DNA from 2 places in the Paenarthrobacter sp. 22069 genome. Region 1 is predicted to be linked to the other one. Evidence: riboswitches for the same ligand, from Rfam matches in the RefSeq annotation. Region 1 holds a riboswitch; the other holds the start of a gene.
What was found. Region 1 has a riboswitch for glycine ahead of ACTJK0_RS14125 (glycine dehydrogenase (aminomethyl-transferring)). Riboswitches for the same ligand answer to the same signal wherever they lie in the genome.

Region 1 (5,955 bases):
CGATGGTGGCGAAGCCCGGCGTCGAGAACTTCTTGCTGATCCGGCTGAACGGCTCCGGCAGGGCGCCGTAGTGTGCCATGGCCAGGAGGCTTCGGGACGGTGACATGAAGGTGGACTGCAGCGATGCGGCGGAGCTGGAGAGTACGGCGAGGGACATCAGGATCGCGAACGGCCCCATGATGGGTGAGGCCAGCGCCGTGAAGATGTTCTCGTGGTTTTCCGCGTTGTTCAGGCCGTTGCCGGTATCGCCGACGCCGGCGAACATCATGGTGGCGATGCTCACCAGGAGGTAGATGGCCAGGACGATGACGGCGGTCAGGGTGCCGGCCACTCCGGCGGTCTTCTTGCCATTGGCCGTTTCCTCGTTGACGGTGAGGCAGACGTCCCAGCCCCAGTACACGAAGATGGACAGCGAGATGCCGGCCGCGATCTGGCCGAAGGTCTCGATCTTGGTGACATCGAACCAGTCCCAGCTGAACGGGATGGCCGTTTCGGAGCTGGACCAGTTGGCGAAGGCCATGGCGACGAACAGGCCCAGCACCAGCAGTTGGAAGCCCACCAGGCTGTACTGCACCAGCTTGGTGGTGTGCAGGCCGCGGTAGCTGACCCAAACGGCCAGCGCCACGAAGACGAAGCAGGTCACGACGTTCAGGGCTTTGTTGTCCGCCAGGTCAGCCAGTTCGGCGGAGCCGGTGAGCTGCGACAGGAAGAGGTAGAAGAAGTCGACGGCGACGCCGGCCAGGTTGGACAGTACGATGATGTTGGCGGCCAGCAGGCCCCAACCGCCCATCCAGCCGATCCAGGGTCCAAAGGCTTTGGTTACCCACGTGAAGGTGGTTCCGCTGTCCGGGGAGTCAGCGTTGAGCTCCCGGTAGGCGAGCGAAACCAGGATCATCGGAATGAACCCGATCAGGAAGATGACGGGCAGCTGGAGACCGGCTTCGTTGACGGTGGGTCCCAGTGCGCTGGTGAGGGTATAGGCGGGGGCGATAGTTGAAATGCCCAGGACGACGACGGCGAGGAGCCCGAGCTGCCCGCCCTTGAGTCCCTTGGCGCTGACGCCGTCCGGGGAGGGGGCGTGGGCGTGCGGACCGGGTTTGGCCGTACTGGTGCGGATTGTCTCTGTCATGGCACCACTTTCTGGAAGGCTGTGAGACGGAGGTCACTATATGAATGGCGTTCATTTAGTATGGGGGTGCCGGGCGGCGGATGCAAGATGAAATATGAATCACATTCGTTTATGACTCATTTTCAAAATTAGTAAGCTCACTGAGAAATTGGCGGAGACCCTGCCGCCACCGCATCCATCGCTGGTAGCGTCTGCCTTATTGGACCACCAGAGGAGGACGCATGAAAGCTTCACCGACACTGACCAACAACCTGCAGGCCGTACTTGCTGACCTGATCGAGCTCCACGTACAGGGCAAGCAGGCGCACTGGAACATCGTGGGCACCAACTTCCGCGACCTTCACCTGCAGCTTGATGAGATCGTCGACGCCGCCCGCCAGTTCGCGGACGATACAGCCGAACGCATGCGCGCCCTGCACGCTCTTCCCGACGGCCGCAGCTCCACCGTCGCTGAAACCACCAGCCTGGCCCAGTTCCCCGACGGGCTGATCAGCACCACGGACGCCATTGAACGGATTGTCGCCGCCATGGAGGCCGCCGTAGGCACCATGCGTAAAGTCCATGACGAAGTGGATGAGGAAGACCCCACGTCGGCTGACCTGCTGCACGAGTTCATTGCCCGGCTGGAGCAGTTCGCCTGGATGGTGCAGGCGGAAAACATGAAGCCGACCGCGAAGGTAACCGCCGCCGACTCCAAGTAGCCGGCCGCCACCCGCCATTGGCTTGGCGCCCTTTGCAGGGGGATCCCCTGCAAGGGGCGCCTTTTTCGTGCCCGCCCCTAGGACGCTTTCGGCACCCTGCGAAGGACGACGGCGGCCAGGACTGCCGCCGCCGCCATCAGGACCAGCGCAATCGCCGCAGTGATGTGGACGCCGGAGTCGAAGGCGGCGGCCGCGGCGTCCCTGGTGAGCTGTGCCAGCGGAGCGGGAAGGCTGGCTGCTGCTTCAACCGCCCCGGCCAGCGTTTCCCTGGCGTTGTGCAGGCCGGGACCCGGCAGTATTCCGTCCACCCCTGCCGGCAGCCGCAGGTTCTGCTGGTAGGAGGCCGTCAGGATGGAACCGAGCACCGCCGTCCCCAACAGGGATCCCACCTCATAGCCCGTTTCCGAGATCGCTGCAGCCGCCCCGGATTTCTCCGGTGGCGCTGAGCCGAGGATGAGGTCGTTGGAGATTGTTTCCGCCGTACCCACACCCAGCGCCAGGACCAGCAGGGCCGCCAGCAGCAGCGAGGGCCCGCCGTCGTGGTTCCCGAACGTCACCATGCTGTAGCCCGCCGCGCTGAAAGCGAGCCCTGCCGCCACCACTGCCCCGGGACGCACCTTGCGAACCAGGGGAACCACGATCAATCCGGAGACCACCGTGGCCGCCAGTGCCGGAATCATGGCGACGCCGGCCGCGGACGGGGTCATCCCTTCCAGCAGCTGGAGATGCTGGGCCAGGAACAGGATGAAGCCGTTGAAGGAGAACAGGGCGAGGATGTTGGCGCTGATGGCCATGCTGAACACTTTGTTCCGGAACAGTGACATGTCAAGCAGGGGGTGCTCCAGCCGGTGCTGGCGACGGACAAACGCGACGCCCATGGCCAGGCCGAAGAGGATGCTGCCTATCCCGGCTGCGCCGGGACCTTCCGTGGCCACCGCCTTGATGCCGTAGACCACGGGAACCATGACCAGCATGGAGAGCAGGATGCTGGGAACATCCACCCTCCCCGGGGCCGGGTCCTTCGATTCCGGAATGAGGGCCGGTCCACCCGCCAGCAGGGGGAGCATGAGGGGGACTGCCACCAGGAACACGGCACCCCACCAGAAGTGCTCCACCAGCCATCCGCCGAAGATCGGCCCCAGGGCCGCGCCGCCCGAGAATCCAGCGGCCCAGATGGCAACCGCAAGCCGCCTGCGGTTGGGCTCCGGGAAGATGTTCCGGATCAGCGACAGCGTGGACGGCATCAGCATGGCACCAAAGAATCCCAGGGCTGCCCGGCCGGCAATCAGCCACTCGGGCGTGGGTGCAAAGGCCGTCGCGGCTGAAAGCGCGGCGAAGCCCAGGCTGCCAATGATCAACAGCCTCCGCCGCCCGATCCGATCGCCCAGGCTTCCCATGGATACAAGCAGCCCGGCCAGCACCAGCGGGTAGGCGTCGATGATCCACAGCAGCTGCACGCCGGACGGGTCCAGGGCGCGGGCAATGGCCGGCAGGGCGAAAGTCAGGGCCGTGTTGTCCACTGCCACCAGCAGTACCGGAAACATCAGCAGCCCCAAGGCGGCCCAATCGCGCCGCCGGGAACGCGCGGCGGTAGCCGCCGGGGGAGTGGGTGCGGTCGTCGTCATGCGATAACTATACCGTCCAGACGGTATAGTTTGAAACTGCCGATATTCCGCGTTCCTGCGGTAAGCCGGGCATGATGGGAGGCATGCCCCGAAAGCCTGTAGCCCGTGACGCGGTCCTTGACGCCTTCGAGTCCCTGCTGATCGAAGTGGGGGAGCGGGCTGCGACCCTCGACGCCGTGGCGCGAAAGGCCGGGGTGTCGAAGGGTGGCCTCCTGTACCACTTTCCGAACAAGGAAGCGCTCATCGCCGTGCTGCTTGACCGGCTGGAAGGGCTGGCCACGGCCGACGCCGATGCCATGGCCTCGGCCAGCGAAGGCGCTGCGGCATACTTCATCCGTTCTTCCGTCTGGGCCGACACCCCCCTGGACCGCGCCATCGTGGCTGCCACCCGACTCGCCGAAGTGGCGCACGAAGAGACGCGCCGCCGTTTCGCGGCCATCCAGCAGCGCTGGCTGGATGAGATCGCGGCCGACGTGGGGCCGGGCCTGGCCAAGGCCGTCCTCTACATGGGTGACGGGCTGTATTTCAACGCCATGCTGTCCGTAGCGCCCGCGCCGGAGGGGGGAGGGGCGGCCGATGTCGGGGAACTGCTGGCCGCGCTGGAACGGCTCCGCAGGTAGGCTGCGGCATTTGCCGGGAAGGCCTGCCCCGTAGGACAATGGAAAGTTGTGAGGGCTGTCGCCGGCCGTCATAAACCCACAACTTAATAGCCTTTGATCTGCGGCGGGAGAGTTCTGCCGGAAGTACAGGCAGGCGCCGTAGGAGCAAATCCTCCCCAGGAATCTCGCAGGCCCCTGTACCGCCGCGGCGAGGCGCCTCTGGAAAGCAGCAGGCAGTCATCCTTCCTCCCAGAGAGGGGCCAAAGGCTGTTGTGCTCACCGACGGTGCAAGCGGGTCCTGCCCAGGCAGGGGACGCGGAAACTCTCAGGTCCAATACAGAGCGGGGAGGAACCCGAATAGCTGTGGCGTACCCTGCGCCGCCTGAGTAAATGGAGTTCCTTGTGTCGGTTTCCCCAGCCTCCACCACCTTCGTAGACCGCCATATCGGCGCGCGGCGCCAGGCCGACGTCGACACCATGCTCAAAGCCGTGGGCTACGACACTGTCGACAACCTGGTGGACACCGCAGTACCCAAGGTCATCCGCCAGGAGACCGCCCTCCGCCTGCAGGACGCCCTCAGCGAAGTGGAAGTCCTCACCGAGCTCCGCAAACTGGCTGCGAAGAACAAGACCGCCGTCCAGATGATCGGCCAGGGCTATTACGACACCGTTACTCCGCCGGTGATCCGCCGCAACATCCTGGAATCCCCTGCCTGGTACACGGCCTACACGCCCTACCAGCCGGAGATCTCGCAGGGCCGGCTCGAGGCGCTGCTGAACTTCCAGACCATGGTCCAGGACCTGGTGGGCCTGCCCATCGCCAACGCGTCGCTGCTGGACGAGGCCACGGCCGTCGCCGAGGCCGTGCTGTTGATGCGCCGCGCCAACAAGGCCAAACCCGCCGCCGACGGCAAGACGGTCCTGGACAGCGATGTGCTGCCCCAGACCATCGCCATCGTCCAGGGCCGCGCCGAGGCGCTCGGCTTCGAGGTTGAGGTGGCCGACCTGTCCAAGGGCCTGCCGGAAGGTGACATAAACGGCATCGTCCTGCAGCAGCCCGGCGCCTCCGGACGCGTCTGGGACCAGTCCGGTGTCATCGCCGCCGCCAAGGACCGCGGCGCGCTGGTCACCGTTGCCGCCGACCTGCTGGCCCTGACCCTGATTACTCCTCCGGGCGAGCAGGGTGCGGACATCGCCGTCGGCTCCGCCCAGCGCTTCGGTGTTCCCCTGTTCTTCGGCGGCCCGCACGCCGCCTACATGGCCGTCCGCAAGGGCCTGGAACGTTCACTGCCCGGCCGCCTGGTGGGCGTGTCCAAGGACGACGCCGGCGTCCCGGCCTACCGCCTGGCGCTGCAGACCCGTGAGCAGCACATCCGCCGCGAGAAGGCCACGTCCAACATCTGCACCGCCCAGGCACTCCTGGCCATCGTCGCCTCCATGTACGCGGTGTACCACGGACCCGATGGATTGAAGGCGATCGCCGGAACGGTGCACGGCCACGCGCGCACCCTGGCAGCCTCGCTTGCCGATGCCGGCGTGGACGTCCTGCACCAGAGCTTCTTCGACACCCTGACCGTGCGGGTCCCCGGACGCGCAGCCGCCACCATTGCCGACGCCGAGGCGCGCGGCATCAACCTGCGGCACATCGACGGCGACACGGTGGGCATCTCCCTGGATGAAACCACGACGGCGGCCATCGTCGCCCAGGTTGCCGACCTCTTCGGCGCCCATGTCGCCGACGGGGACGGCTTTGCCCTGGAGGCGGCCGTCGAGCGTTCCTCCGACTACCTGCAGCACCCGGTGTTCAACACGCACCGGTCAGAGACCCAGCTGCTGCGCTACATCCGCAAGCTCTCTGACCGGGACCTCGCGCTGGACCGCACCATGATCCCGCTGGGCTC
Region 2 (12,302 bases), on a different contig from region 1:
CCGCCACCAGGTCCGGCAATCAATCGACAAATACCTCAACGACCTTGCGCAGGACCTTCAGCATGATCCCGCGATGATCGCGCGCGCCGAGGACATCAAGGCCCAGGTGCTGGGCGATCCCGAGGTTCGCGAACTGGCGTCCCGCACCTGGGGCACCGTCAAGAACGCCCTGCTGAACGCCGTAGACGATCCCGACAGCGATCTGACCATCAAGTTCAAGGCAGCGGTGCGCGATTTCGGCTCCCGGCTGGTGGACGATCCCGAACTTGCCGGGAAGGTCAACGCCTGGATTGGTGACGCCGCCGGGTATCTGGTCCGGACCTACCGTTCGGACATCGCCGGAGTGATCACCGATACCGTGGCCCGCTGGGATGCCGAGGAAACGTCGCAGAAGATCGAACTGCAGGTGGGCAAAGACCTGCAGTTCATCCGCATCAACGGTACCGTGGTGGGCTCCCTGGCCGGGCTGGCGATCTTCACGGTGGCGCAGCTGCTCTTCGGCTAAGTTGAGTTCCGGTTTACGACGGCGGCGGCTTGGGTCCGCGCGACACCGCGCCTGAACAGCGACCCACCGGGGGCCGGGGCGACAGGTTCAGCGGCAGGTCTAAATGTCAGACCCTGGCTGGATGATGTGGGTATGGGAACGGGCAGCGGTGTTGGGGCGGTGTTGGAGGGCGTCCGCGCCTCTGTGGCTGCCCTTGATGCTCTGGAGAGAGAGGACGCTTTCCTCGCTTCCGGCGCTGCTGTTGGTGCCGGTGTGGATGTGTTGCAGCGGCGGTATGAACTGCGGCTGGAACGGCTGGAGGTGGCGAAGCGGCTGGAAGCGCTACTTTCCGTGGTGAAAGCACAGGACGCTGCCGAGGCCGTTGGACTGCAGCAGGCCATGACCCCGCCGGACGCCTCAATCCAGGACCGCACCTACGCGCAGATGTCCGTTGTGGAGGAGATCGCCGGGGTCCTGACCATCAGTTCCGCGGCCGCAGGGGCGTTGGTGGAGCAGTCCCGCAGGATCTGTTCCCTGCCGCTCGTCATGAACGCCTTGGGCGCAGGCGTAATGTCCTGGCAGCACGCGAAGATCGTGGCGGACGAAACCGAGGGCCTCACCCCTGCCGGCGCCGCGGGTTTGGTGGCGCGCTTCTTCGACCCCGACGCACCCAGCCCGGCCCGCGGCGCACCTCCTGGCGACCTCGTCCCGTCCCGGTTCAGGGCCAAGGTCCGTGCCTGGCGCGAACGCCACCACCCGGAATCGATCGAAAAACGCCATGCCAAAGGGGTCGCTGACAGGCGGATGGAATACACCCCCGACCGGGACGGCATGGCCTGGCTCACGCTGTACCTGCCCGGACACACCGCATCGGCGATCTGGAACCGCACCACTGCCACCGCACGCGGACTCCAAAGCCCCGACGAGCCACGCACCCTCACCCAACTCCGCCCCGACATCGCAGCATCCCTGCTGCTTGGAGCCAGTCTGCATCCCACCAACGCGGACGACGTCCGTGCCGGCAGCAGCGGGGAACCAGGAGCGGCAGGCGAAAGCGACACCGCAGTCGGGAAAGTCCCAATCCCCAGAGCCGACCTGTTGGTGACCGTGCCGGTGTTCGCTCTGCTCGGCCTCACGGATGAACCAGCGGAACTGGACGGCTACGGTCCCATCCCGGCGTCTTTGGCCCGGAAACTGGTTGCGGACGGGGCGGATTCGTTTTACCGGGTCCTGGTCGACCCCCGCGACGGTGCACCCCTGGAGATCGGCCGCACCCGCTACCGGCTCCCAGAGACCATAAAACAATGGATCAGGATGCGCGACCGGAAATGCACCTTCCCCGGCTGCAGCAACCACACCCCCGACAACGACATCGATCATGGGACCGCCTGGCACCACGGCGGAAGCACCGGGATCAGCAACCTGGCCCAGCTCTGCCCCAAACATCACCGGCTCAAACACAACAGCCACTGGACCCCGGATGCCGCTACCCCGAATGAGCCACCCGGCTGGACTTCACCCACCGGCCGGCACCACAAACCCGAACACCCCACCCCCGAACCAACCCACTGGCCACCAGGCATCCTCCCGGTAAGTAGTGCTGCGCTGCCCGCCTGCTTCCATGGCGAAGACGCCGGCCCCGAAGTCCTCCCACTCTGGGAACCAGACAATGACAGATACGTGGACATCAACGATCTATCAGCCGACGATCCCCTCTGGGCCGAGTTCTTCGCCGCCGAGCCATTCGCCTTGGCACCGTGAGGCCAGCCTTCCGAGGTCGCCGCAGCACCAACGGCATTGACCTATGCGAAGGACTCCAGTTGCACACCGGCGGCCTCAAGTCCGGCCCGCACGCGCGCTGCCATCTCAACAGCTGCCGGCGTCCCGCTAAGGAGGCGCAGGGAATCGGGACGAATACTGACTACGCTCCCGTCGACAGCAACGACATCGCCCTGGGTGGCCAGGCGGACGGCCCGTTCAACGACCGCGTCAATGTCCTGCAGCACGGCGCGTTCGTCGGAAAGCGGGAGCAGGCTGCCGTCTGCGAGGTACGCGCGGTCCGCAAAAGCCTCGGTGAACACCGGGTGCCCGGCCTCCTTGGCCTGCTTCAACAGCTCGGATCCGGGAAAGCCCAGGACAGGAAGTCCAGGATCATAGGCGTTCATAGCCGCCACCACCGCGGAGGCCTGGTCGGCATCGTGGATCACCGTGTCGTACAGCGCTCCGTGCGGCTTCACGAAGTCCACCGAGGCACCCACCGCGTGGGCCACGCCGTCGAGCGCCCCCAGTTGGTACAGCACATCGCCGAACAGTTCGTCGAAGCTCATCCCCAGCCTGCGGCGGCCGTAGCCGGCCAGGTCGCGGTAGCCAAGGTGTGCGCCAACGGTGACGTCGAGTTCGTAAGCAGCCCTGCAGCTGTCCAGCATGGTGACCGGATCTCCCGCATGTAGGCCGCAAGCAACGTTGGCGCTGGTTGCCAGCTGGAACATTGCCGGGTCGCCGCCGGCGGTCCAGGAGCCGAACGATTGCCCTACGTCAGCGTTGAGATCCAAGTGTGTTGCCTTCCAGCGTCAGGTTGTCCGGGCCGGCGGCGGCAGTCAGCTCCCCGGGTATGGTGTCCGGCATTGGCCCGAACGCCTCCCGGGCGTTCTTGGCCACCGCACGGCCCATCACGAGGTTACCGGCTCCGCCCACAACGGCACCTATCCCGAACGGGAGGGCCCTGCCGAACAGCGCAGTTCCCTGGCGCTTGAGCAGGTTCCTGAGGAAGGCCTGCTGGATCCGCTTGCGGACACTGCCGAACCCCGGCACCACCATCGACTTGGAGAGCGCGTTGCTCCAGGTGGTGGTTGCACCGCCCGATGACTGGCCGCTGAGCGTGCCCAGCAGGGCGGTGCCCTCCTCGCCAAGCATGATGGCCATGACCATGGTCCCGGCCTTTTCCGGGTTGGTCAGGCGGATGCCGTGGAGTTCCGCCAATGACGTTGCGTAGAGTGCCGTCGCTTCCAGGAAGCCGACGGTCGCGGCCGCGGACAGTCCCAGCGAGGCGACCGTTCCAACTCCGGGAACGACGGCTGTGGCACCCACCAGGGCGCCTCCGCCGGCCACCGCCCGGAGGTAGTCACGCTCTGCGATATCCGCCAACTGGGCGGCGGTGGCCCGGGGATGCCTCTTCTGGAGCCTGCGGATGTAGGCAACCACCAGGGGCCGCTGGATCTGCACTGCCCTCAGCAGCGTGTTGTGGACGCCGGGCTTGGGCTTGCCTTCGGCGTCGAACATTGCATTGTGGGCGGTTTCCTGTGCGATGCGAACTGCGGGGTTGCTGCGCCGGGCCATGGTCACCTTCATTCAAATCGACCTGCAGCGGTTGGGCTGCCGTGCTTTTCCATCCTATGTGGATAAACACTAAGCATGCTGAACTTTAGGTCTGCACGATGCGACTGGCGGGCTGCGGCGGCAGGAACGGTAACCGGACCCGGACGCCTGCGCCGCAACCCGCCGTCGGGTGTTACTTCCTGGCCTGCTGGACCTCCTCTGCCACGCCCGGGGCTTGGCCAACGCTGCGCCCGGCGGCAGCCTCGTCAGCACGAAGCTCAGCCCGGAAGACCTCGAAGCGGGCCAGATGTGCGGGGCGCCGGCGCAGGATGGCCCACGCCACACCCAGGACGACGAACCAGATAGGCGTCACCAGCAGGGCAATGAGCGTGTCCGGCTGGGTGGTCAGGGCCCAGAGGACGAAGGCGAAGAACGCGTAGACCACCCATACTGCGGGGATGCCGCCGGGCATCTTGAACTTCGACGCATCGTGCAGGTGCGGCCGGCGCCGGCGGAAGGAGATGTAGCTGGCAAGGATGATCGACCAGACGAAGACGAAGCAGACGGCTGACACCGTGGTCACCATTTCAAACGCCTTGCCAACGTCCTGGCCTGCGTACATGAGGACGACGCCGGAGAGCAGCAGGACGCAGGAGAGGAACAGTGCGTTGCTGGGCACCTTCCTCGTGGAAAGGCGGCTGAAGATACCCGGGGCGTCACCCTCCTGGGCAAGGCCGAAGACCATGCGCGAGGTGGAGTAGATGCCGGAGTTGGCTGAGGACATGGCCGAGGTCAGGACCACCAGGTTGACCACGGTGGCGGCGGCGCCGAGTCCGGCCAGGGAGAACATCCCGATGAACGGGCTGTGGCCTGCGGCGAACTGCGTCCAGGGGGTGACGGCCATCAGGATGATCAGTGCGCCGACGTAGAAGAGCAGGACGCGGACGGGGATGGCGTTGATGGCCCTGGGCAGCGTGCGCTCGGGGTTCTTGGCCTCGGCGGCGGTGGTGCCCACCAGTTCAATGCCTACGAAGGCGAACACTGCGATCTGGAATCCGGCCACGAAGCCCATGAATTCGTTGGGGAAGAACCCGCCATGGCTCCACAGGTTAGTGAAGCTGGCCGTTCCGGCGTCGCTCTGGAAACCGGTGAAGATCATGAAGAGCCCCACGACGATCAGCGCGGCAATGGCGACGATCTTGATCAGGGCGAACCAGAACTCGGTCTCGCCGAAGGCTTTGACGGTGGCGAGGTTCAGCAGCAGCAGGATGGCCACGGTGGCCAGGCCCGGAATCCAAAGCGGCAGGGCGGGCCAGAGTTCCCGGGAGTAGCCGGCGATTGCAATCACGTCCGCGATTCCGGTGATGACCCAGCAGAACCAGTAGGTCCAGCCGGTGAAGAAACCCGCCCACGGGCCCAGGAGGTCGGCGGCGAAGTCGCTGAAGGACTTGTAGTTCAGGTTGCTCAGCAGCAGTTCGCCCATGGCCCGCATAACGAAGAAGAGCATGAAGCCGATGATCATGTATACGAAGATCACGGAGGGGCCGGCGGCGGAGATGGTCTTGCCGGAGCCCATGAAGAGGCCGGTACCAATCGCCCCGCCGATGGCGATGAGCTGGATATGCCGGTTGGTGAGCTGCCGCTCCAGGTGCGGGGGCTCGCTGCGGACTGCCGCGCCCGCACCGTTGCGGGCGGGTTCGCTGTTGGACGTGGGGGGATGAATCGCCATGAGGAACTCCATCGATAAAGCGGCATTTGGGTGCCGCAAAAGATTTGGTTCCTCCCCGCTCTGTTGTGGACCTGAGAGTTTCCGCAGCCAAGCCGCTTGCACCGTCGGTGAGCCAGGATCATGCCCGGCTGCTTTCCAGAGTTGCCTGTCCGCGGCGGTACGTGGGCCTGAGAGTTTCCTGGGGAGGGTTTGCTCCTACGGCGCCTGCTAAATGTACCCGGCAGGCTCTCCCGCCGCAGGTCAAAGGCGTATTCAGTTGGACGCCGCTGCCTTCCGGGCTGCGGCTTTTGTGCGCTGGGAACGGCGCCGGCAGTCGGCTGCTCCGGATACGTTGAGCCAGCCGCCGCGGCGCCAATCCCGGGGTTCAGTGTGGCGTCGGTCACGATCGAATGTCAAACGCCTCCCGGCAAAAGACGGGTTATTGGCATTCTTTGGGCTGCAGCTCCGGTGCTCGGCGCAGCTACCGACTTGCCATAAGCCACTAATCCCGATACCTTGTGAGCCGAATCACCCACATTTGAATAAGCCTTTCGAGCTGTGACGGGAGAGTCCTCCCGGCATCCACCGGGCAGGCGCCGTAGGAGCAAATCCTCCCCAGGAATCTCTCAGGCCCACGTACCGTCATGGCGAGGCGACTCTGGAAAGCAACCGGGCGTCAATCCGGTTCACCGACGGTGCAAGCGGCCCCCTGCCAAGAGCAGGCCACGCGGAATCTCTCAGGTCCAATACAGAGCGGGGAGGAACCCATCCCATGCCGTGCCACCCCAGGCCGGCCAGAACTGGAGTTCCTCTTGACGATTCAATCGCTTCCAACATCGTTTGTTGACCGCCATATCGGCGCGCGCCGCCAGGCCGACGTCGACACCATGCTCAAAGCCGTGGGCTATGACAGCGTGGACGGCCTCGTTGACGTTGCCGTACCCGCCTCCATCCGCCAGGAATCTGCACTCCGCCTGCAGGACGCCCTCAGCGAGGTTGAAGTCCTTGCCGAGCTGCGCCGGATCGCCGGCAGGAACAAGACTGCCGTCCAGATGATCGGCCAGGGCTACTACGACACCGTCACTCCGCCGGTGATCCGCCGCAACATCCTGGAATCCCCTGCCTGGTACACGGCCTACACCCCCTACCAGCCGGAGATCTCGCAGGGCCGGCTCGAGGCGCTGCTGAACTTCCAGACCATGGTCCAGGACCTGACGGCCCTCCCCGTGGCCAACGCGTCGCTGCTGGACGAGGCCACCGCCGTCGCCGAAGCCGTGCTGTTGATGCGCCGTGCCAACAAGGACAGGAATGCCAAGGACGGCCGGACGGTACTCGACGCCGACTGCCTCCCCCAGACCATCGCCATCGTCCAGGGCCGCGCCGAGGCGCTCGGCTTCGAGGTCGAGGTGGCCGACCTGTCCAAGGGCCTGCCGGAAGGTGAGATCAACGGCGTCGTCCTGCAGCAGCCGGGGGTTTCCGGCCGGGTCTGGGACCAGTCCAGTGTCATCACCGCAGCCAAGGAGCGGGGGGCGCTGGTCACCGTTGCCGCCGATCTGCTGGCGCTGACCCTGATTACTCCTCCGGGCGAGCAGGGCGCGGACATCGCCGTCGGCTCCACCCAGCGTTTTGGCGTGCCGTTATTCTTTGGGGGGCCGCACGCCGCCTACATGGCCGTCCAAAAGGGCATGGAGCGCACCCTGCCGGGCAGGATCGTCGGAGTCTCCAAGGACAACGCGGGCACACCGGCGTACCGCCTGGCGCTGCAGACCCGTGAGCAGCACATCCGCCGCGAGAAGGCCACGTCCAACATCTGCACCGCCCAGGCACTCCTGGCCATCGTGTCCTCCTTCTACGCGGTTTACCACGGCCCCGACGGGCTGAAGGCAATCGCCGAGACCGCCCACCACAAGGCCAGGGTGCTGGCAACAGCACTCACGTCCATGGGCCGTGAAATGGTCACCGACTCCTTCTTCGACACGCTCACCGTCCGCGTGCCGGGCAAAGCCGCCAAGGTGGTCACCGCAGCCGAAGCCCGCGGCATCAACCTGCGCTTCATCGACCAGGACACCGTTGGCGTCTCCGTTGATGAGACGACGACGGCGGCAACACTGTCCGACGTCGCCGTCGCCTTTGGTGCCGGTCCGGTTGGTGACGCCCAGGGCTTCGAACTGCCCCAAGCTGTACTGCGCACGTCCGCGTACCTGCAGCATCCGGTGTTCAACACGCACCGGTCCGAGACCCAGCTGCTGCGTTACATCCGCAAGCTTTCTGACCGGGACCTGGCGTTGGATCGCACCATGATCCCGCTGGGCTCCTGCACCATGAAGCTGAACGCCACCGCCGAGATGGAGGCCATTTCCTGGCCGGAGTTTGCCTCCATCCACCCGTTCGCCCCGGACTCCCAGACCGAGGGCTGGCGTGAACTTATCGCTGGATTGGAAGCGGATCTCGCGGAGATCACTGGCTACGACCAGGTGTCCATCCAGCCCAACGCCGGCTCCCAGGGTGAGCTCGCGGGCCTGCTGGCGATCCGCGGCTACCACCACTCCCGGGGCGAGCAGCAGCGCAACATCTGCCTGATCCCGGCGTCCGCGCACGGCACCAACGCCGCCTCGGCCGTCCTGGCCGGCATGAAGGTGGTGGTGGTGGCCACGGCTGCTGACGGCACCATCGACCACGATGACCTGACGGCGAAGATCGAGGCCAACAAGGATGTCCTCTCGGCCATCATGATCACCTACCCCTCAACGCACGGTGTGTACGATTCCGACGTGCGCGAGGTGTGCGATGCCGTTCACGCCGCGGGCGGGCAGGTATACGTTGACGGCGCCAACCTGAATGCCCTCGTGGGCCTGGCGCAGCCCGGCAAGTTCGGCGGCGACGTGTCCCACCTGAACCTGCACAAGACCTTCTGCATCCCGCACGGCGGCGGCGGTCCCGGCGTCGGGCCGGTGGCAGCCAAGGCGCACCTGGCCCCGTTCATGCCCGGCGACGCGAACAAGGCCGCGCACGAGGCAGGCCATGGTGTGGCCATCAGTGCCTCCCGCTTCGGCTCCGCCGGTGTGCTGCCGATTTCCTGGGCCTACGTGAAGCTGATGGGCGGCGAGGGCCTGACCGAGGCCACCAAGTCCGCGCTGCTGGCCGCGAACTACGTCGCGTCCCGGCTGAACGAGTACTTCCCCGTCCTCTACACCGGCGAGGGTGGCCTCGTGGCGCACGAGTGCATCCTGGACCTGCGCGAACTGACCGCCAGGACCGGTGTCACGGCCGAGGACGTGGCCAAGCGGCTGATCGACTTCGGCTTCCACGCCCCCACCCTGTCCTTCCCCGTCGCCGGGACGCTGATGGTGGAGCCCACCGAGTCCGAGGACCTCGCCGAGATCGACCGCTTCATCGACGCCATGATCACCATTCATGGCGAGATCCAGCAGGTGGCCAACGGGGACTTCAGCCTTGAGGCATCTCCGGTGCGGAACGCACCCCACACGGCAGCCGCCGTCGTAAGTTCCGATTGGGACCGCGCCTACCCGCGGGAGCAGGCCGCCTTCCCGGTGCCCTCACTGCGGCAGGACAAGTACTTCCCGCCCGTGGGCAGGATCGACGGCGCCGCCGGCGACCGCAACCTGATCTGTTCCTGCCCGCCGCTTTCTGAATTTGAGAACTAAGGACTTCCAATGACCGAGAATTACACCGCGCTCTATGATCAGCACAAGAAAGCCGGGGCCTCCTTCACCGACTTCGGCGGCTGGCAGATGCCGCTCAAGTACGAGTCCGAGCTCGCCGAGCACCACGCCGTCCGCAACGCCGGCGGCCTGTTCGATCTCTCCCACATGGGAGAGGTCTGGGTGACCGGCCCCGATGCAGCCGCTTTCCTGGACTACGCCCTGGCCGGCAAACTATCCGCGGTCGCGGTGGGCAAGGCGAAGTACTCGCTGATTTGCGACGCCGACGGCGGCATCATCGACGACCTCATTTCGTACCGCAGGCCGTCCCCAGAAGAGGGCGTGGACAAGTACCTGGTGGTGCCGAATGCCGGCAACGCCGCGGTTGTGGCCAAGGAACTCCTGGAGCGCTCCGCCAATTTCGACGTCACGGTGGAGGACGCCTCGGCTGAGACCTCGCTGATTGCCGTGCAGGGACCGATTTCCGAGGCGATCCTCCTGAAGCTGGTCCCGGCCGAACAGCACGCACTGGTCCGGGAGTTGAAGTACTACGCCGCCGTCGAGATGGAAATAAACGGCCAGGACCTGCTGGTGGCCCGCACTGGCTACACGGGTGAGGACGGCTTCGAAATCTACGTTCCCAACGAGGATGCAGCCGGCCTGTGGGAAGCGCTGCTGGAAGTTGGCGCCGGCCACGGGCTCATCCCCGCCGGTCTCGCTGCGCGCGACTCCCTGCGCCTGGAAGCAGGCATGCCGCTCTACGGCAACGAACTCTCCCGCCACGTCAACGCCTATGCGGCCGGTCTGGGTCCTGTGGTGTCGCTGGCGAAGGAGAGCGATTTCGTGGGCAAGGAAGCACTGGCCGCCATCAAGGCTGCCGGAGTCGGTTCAACCATTGGGCAGAAGCTGGTGGGCCTCAAGGGCACCGGCCGGCGCGCAGCCCGCGCCCACTACCCGGTCCTCAAGGACGGCACCCTGGTCGGTGAAGTAACCTCCGGTCAGCCCTCACCCACCCTCGGCTACCCGGTGGCCATGGCCTATGTTGAGGTCGAATTTGCCGAGCCCGGCACATTCGTGGAGGTTGACCTTCGCGGCAAGCCCGAGCGCTTCGAAGTCGTAGCCCTCCCGTTCTACAAGCGCCAAAAGTAAATCCCCCAAATTTTCCACACGTAAAGGAAGAATCATGAGCAAAGTTGTTTCTGAACTGAAGTACTCCGCCGAGCACGAATGGGTTGCCGTTGACGGCTCCGGGCCTGCCGGGATCGGCATTTCCGCCGTCGCTGCAGATGCTCTGGGCGACATCGTGTACGTTGACCTGCCCGAGGTCGGCTCCACCCTCACGGCCGGCGAAACCTGCGGCGAGGTGGAGTCCACCAAGTCTGTCTCGGACCTCTACGCTCCGGTATCCGGTGAGGTCATCGAGATCAATGACGGCGTGGTCTCGGACCCCGCCCTGATCAACAGCGACCCCTACGGCGCGGGCTGGCTTTTCAAGGTGGCCGTGACCGAGGAAGGCCCCCTTATGTCGGCCGAGGAATACGCAGCAGCGAACGGCGGCGAGCTGTGAGCGCCCCGGTGGAAGTGGGCGCCTTCGAGCAGGTGGCCTCCCCCAGCCTGAACGCCGACCTGTCCGTCCTGGACCCCGAAGTTGCGGCGAAGATCGACGACGAACTGGGCCGCCAGCGCGATGGCTTGGAAATGATCGCCTCCGAAAACCACACGGCAGCGGCTGTGATGCAGGCGCAGGGGTCGGTGCTGACCAACAAATACGCCGAGGGCTACCCCGGAAAGCGGTACTACGGCGGCTGCGAGCACGTGGACGTGATCGAGCAGCTGGCCATCGACCGGGTGAAGGCCTTGTTCGGCGCCGGGTTCGCGAATGTCCAGCCGCACTCCGGTGCGCAGGCCAACGCCTCGGTAATGCACGCATTGATCAAGCCGGGCGACACCATCATGGGCCTCAACCTGGCCCACGGCGGCCACCTGACCCACGGCATGCGGATCAACTTCTCCGGGAAGCTCTACAACGTGGTGCCGTACGGCGTCCGCGAGAACACCCACACCGTGGACATGGCCGAGGTGGAGCGCCTGGCCCAGGAGCACAAGCCGCAGCTGATCGTTGCCGGCTGGTCCGCCTACGCCCGGCAGCTCGACTTTGCCGAGTTCCGCCGCATCGCTGATTCCGTGGGCGCCTACCTCATGGTGGACATGGCGCACTTCGCCGGCTTGGTGGCCGCGGGCCTGCACCCGTCTCCTGTCCCGCACGCGCACGTCACCACGTCCACCACGCACAAGACCCTCGCCGGTCCGCGCGGCGGAATCATCCTGACCAACGACGCCGACATCGCCAAGAAGATCAACTCGGCCGTGTTCCCCGGCCAGCAGGGCGGGCCGCTGGAGCACGTCATCGCCGGCAAGGCCGTGGCATTCAAGATCGCTGCCTCCGAAGAGTTCCGTGAGCGTCAGGAGCGCGTACTTGCAGGCGCCCGGATCCTGGCCGAACGCCTGGTCCAGCCCGATGTCAGCGCCAAGGGCATCAGCGTCATCTCCGGCGGCACCGACGTGCACCTGGTCCTCGTTGACCTGCGTAACTGCGAGCTCGATGGGCAGCAGGCCGAAGACCGGCTCGCCGCGATCGACATCACCGTCAACCGCAACGCCGTCCCCTTCGACCCCCGCCCGCCGATGGTCACCTCAGGCCTGCGCATCGGCACCCCCGCCTTGGCGACGCGCGGCTTCGGCGAGGACGCCTTCCGTGAGGTTGCGGACATCATCGCTGAGGCATTGATTGCCGACGCCGACGCCGACCTTTCGGGGCTCCGTCACCGCGTCGAGGCCCTGGCTTCGGCGCACCCGCTCTACCCGGGCATCGCGAACCTCGCCTGAGTGTTTCGGCCGTGGTTACCTTCGGGACCGGCGGGACCGGCATCTCCCATGTGCCGCCCCGTGGCTACCTTCGGGACCGGCGGACCGGACATTTTCACGCGTGCTGCTCCGTTGTGACCTTCGGGACCGGCGGACCGGACATTTTCACGCCTGCTGCTCGTTCCTCGCTTTGACGCAGGCTTTCGAAAAGTCCGGCTCCGCCGGCCCCTTGTGCGGAGGTTTCAGTTGTGCGAGGACTTGGCCAGCG

Region 2: it holds a riboswitch for glycine, as region 1 does, so the genes downstream of both, gcvP (aminomethyl-transferring glycine dehydrogenase) here and ACTJK0_RS14125 (glycine dehydrogenase (aminomethyl-transferring)) in region 1, are expected to answer to the same signal.

What each region holds. Positions count from the first base shown of each region.
Region 1 covers NZ_JBQEQF010000016.1:30,585-36,539, forward strand. The annotation lists gene ACTJK0_RS14105 (APC family permease) at 1-1,129, opposite strand, end outside; gene ACTJK0_RS14110 (Dps family protein) at 1,351-1,830, shown strand; gene ACTJK0_RS14115 (MFS transporter) at 1,908-3,455, opposite strand; gene ACTJK0_RS14120 (TetR/AcrR family transcriptional regulator) at 3,539-4,075, shown strand; glycine riboswitch at 4,170-4,267, shown strand; partial or broken gene ACTJK0_RS14125 (glycine dehydrogenase (aminomethyl-transferring)) at 4,445-5,955, shown strand, end outside.
Region 2 covers NZ_JBQEQF010000036.1:14,673-26,974, forward strand. The annotation lists gene ACTJK0_RS20230 (DUF445 domain-containing protein) at 1-505, shown strand, start outside; gene ACTJK0_RS20235 (HNH endonuclease) at 638-2,245, shown strand; gene ACTJK0_RS20240 (LamB/YcsF family protein) at 2,287-3,036, opposite strand; gene ACTJK0_RS20245 (hypothetical protein) at 3,020-3,820, opposite strand; gene cycA (D-serine/D-alanine/glycine transporter) at 3,993-5,528, opposite strand; glycine riboswitch at 5,579-5,673, opposite strand; glycine riboswitch at 5,674-5,771, opposite strand; glycine riboswitch at 6,060-6,159, shown strand; gene gcvP (aminomethyl-transferring glycine dehydrogenase) at 6,308-9,172, shown strand; gene gcvT (glycine cleavage system aminomethyltransferase GcvT) at 9,182-10,318, shown strand; gene gcvH (glycine cleavage system protein GcvH) at 10,353-10,736, shown strand; gene glyA (serine hydroxymethyltransferase) at 10,733-12,055, shown strand.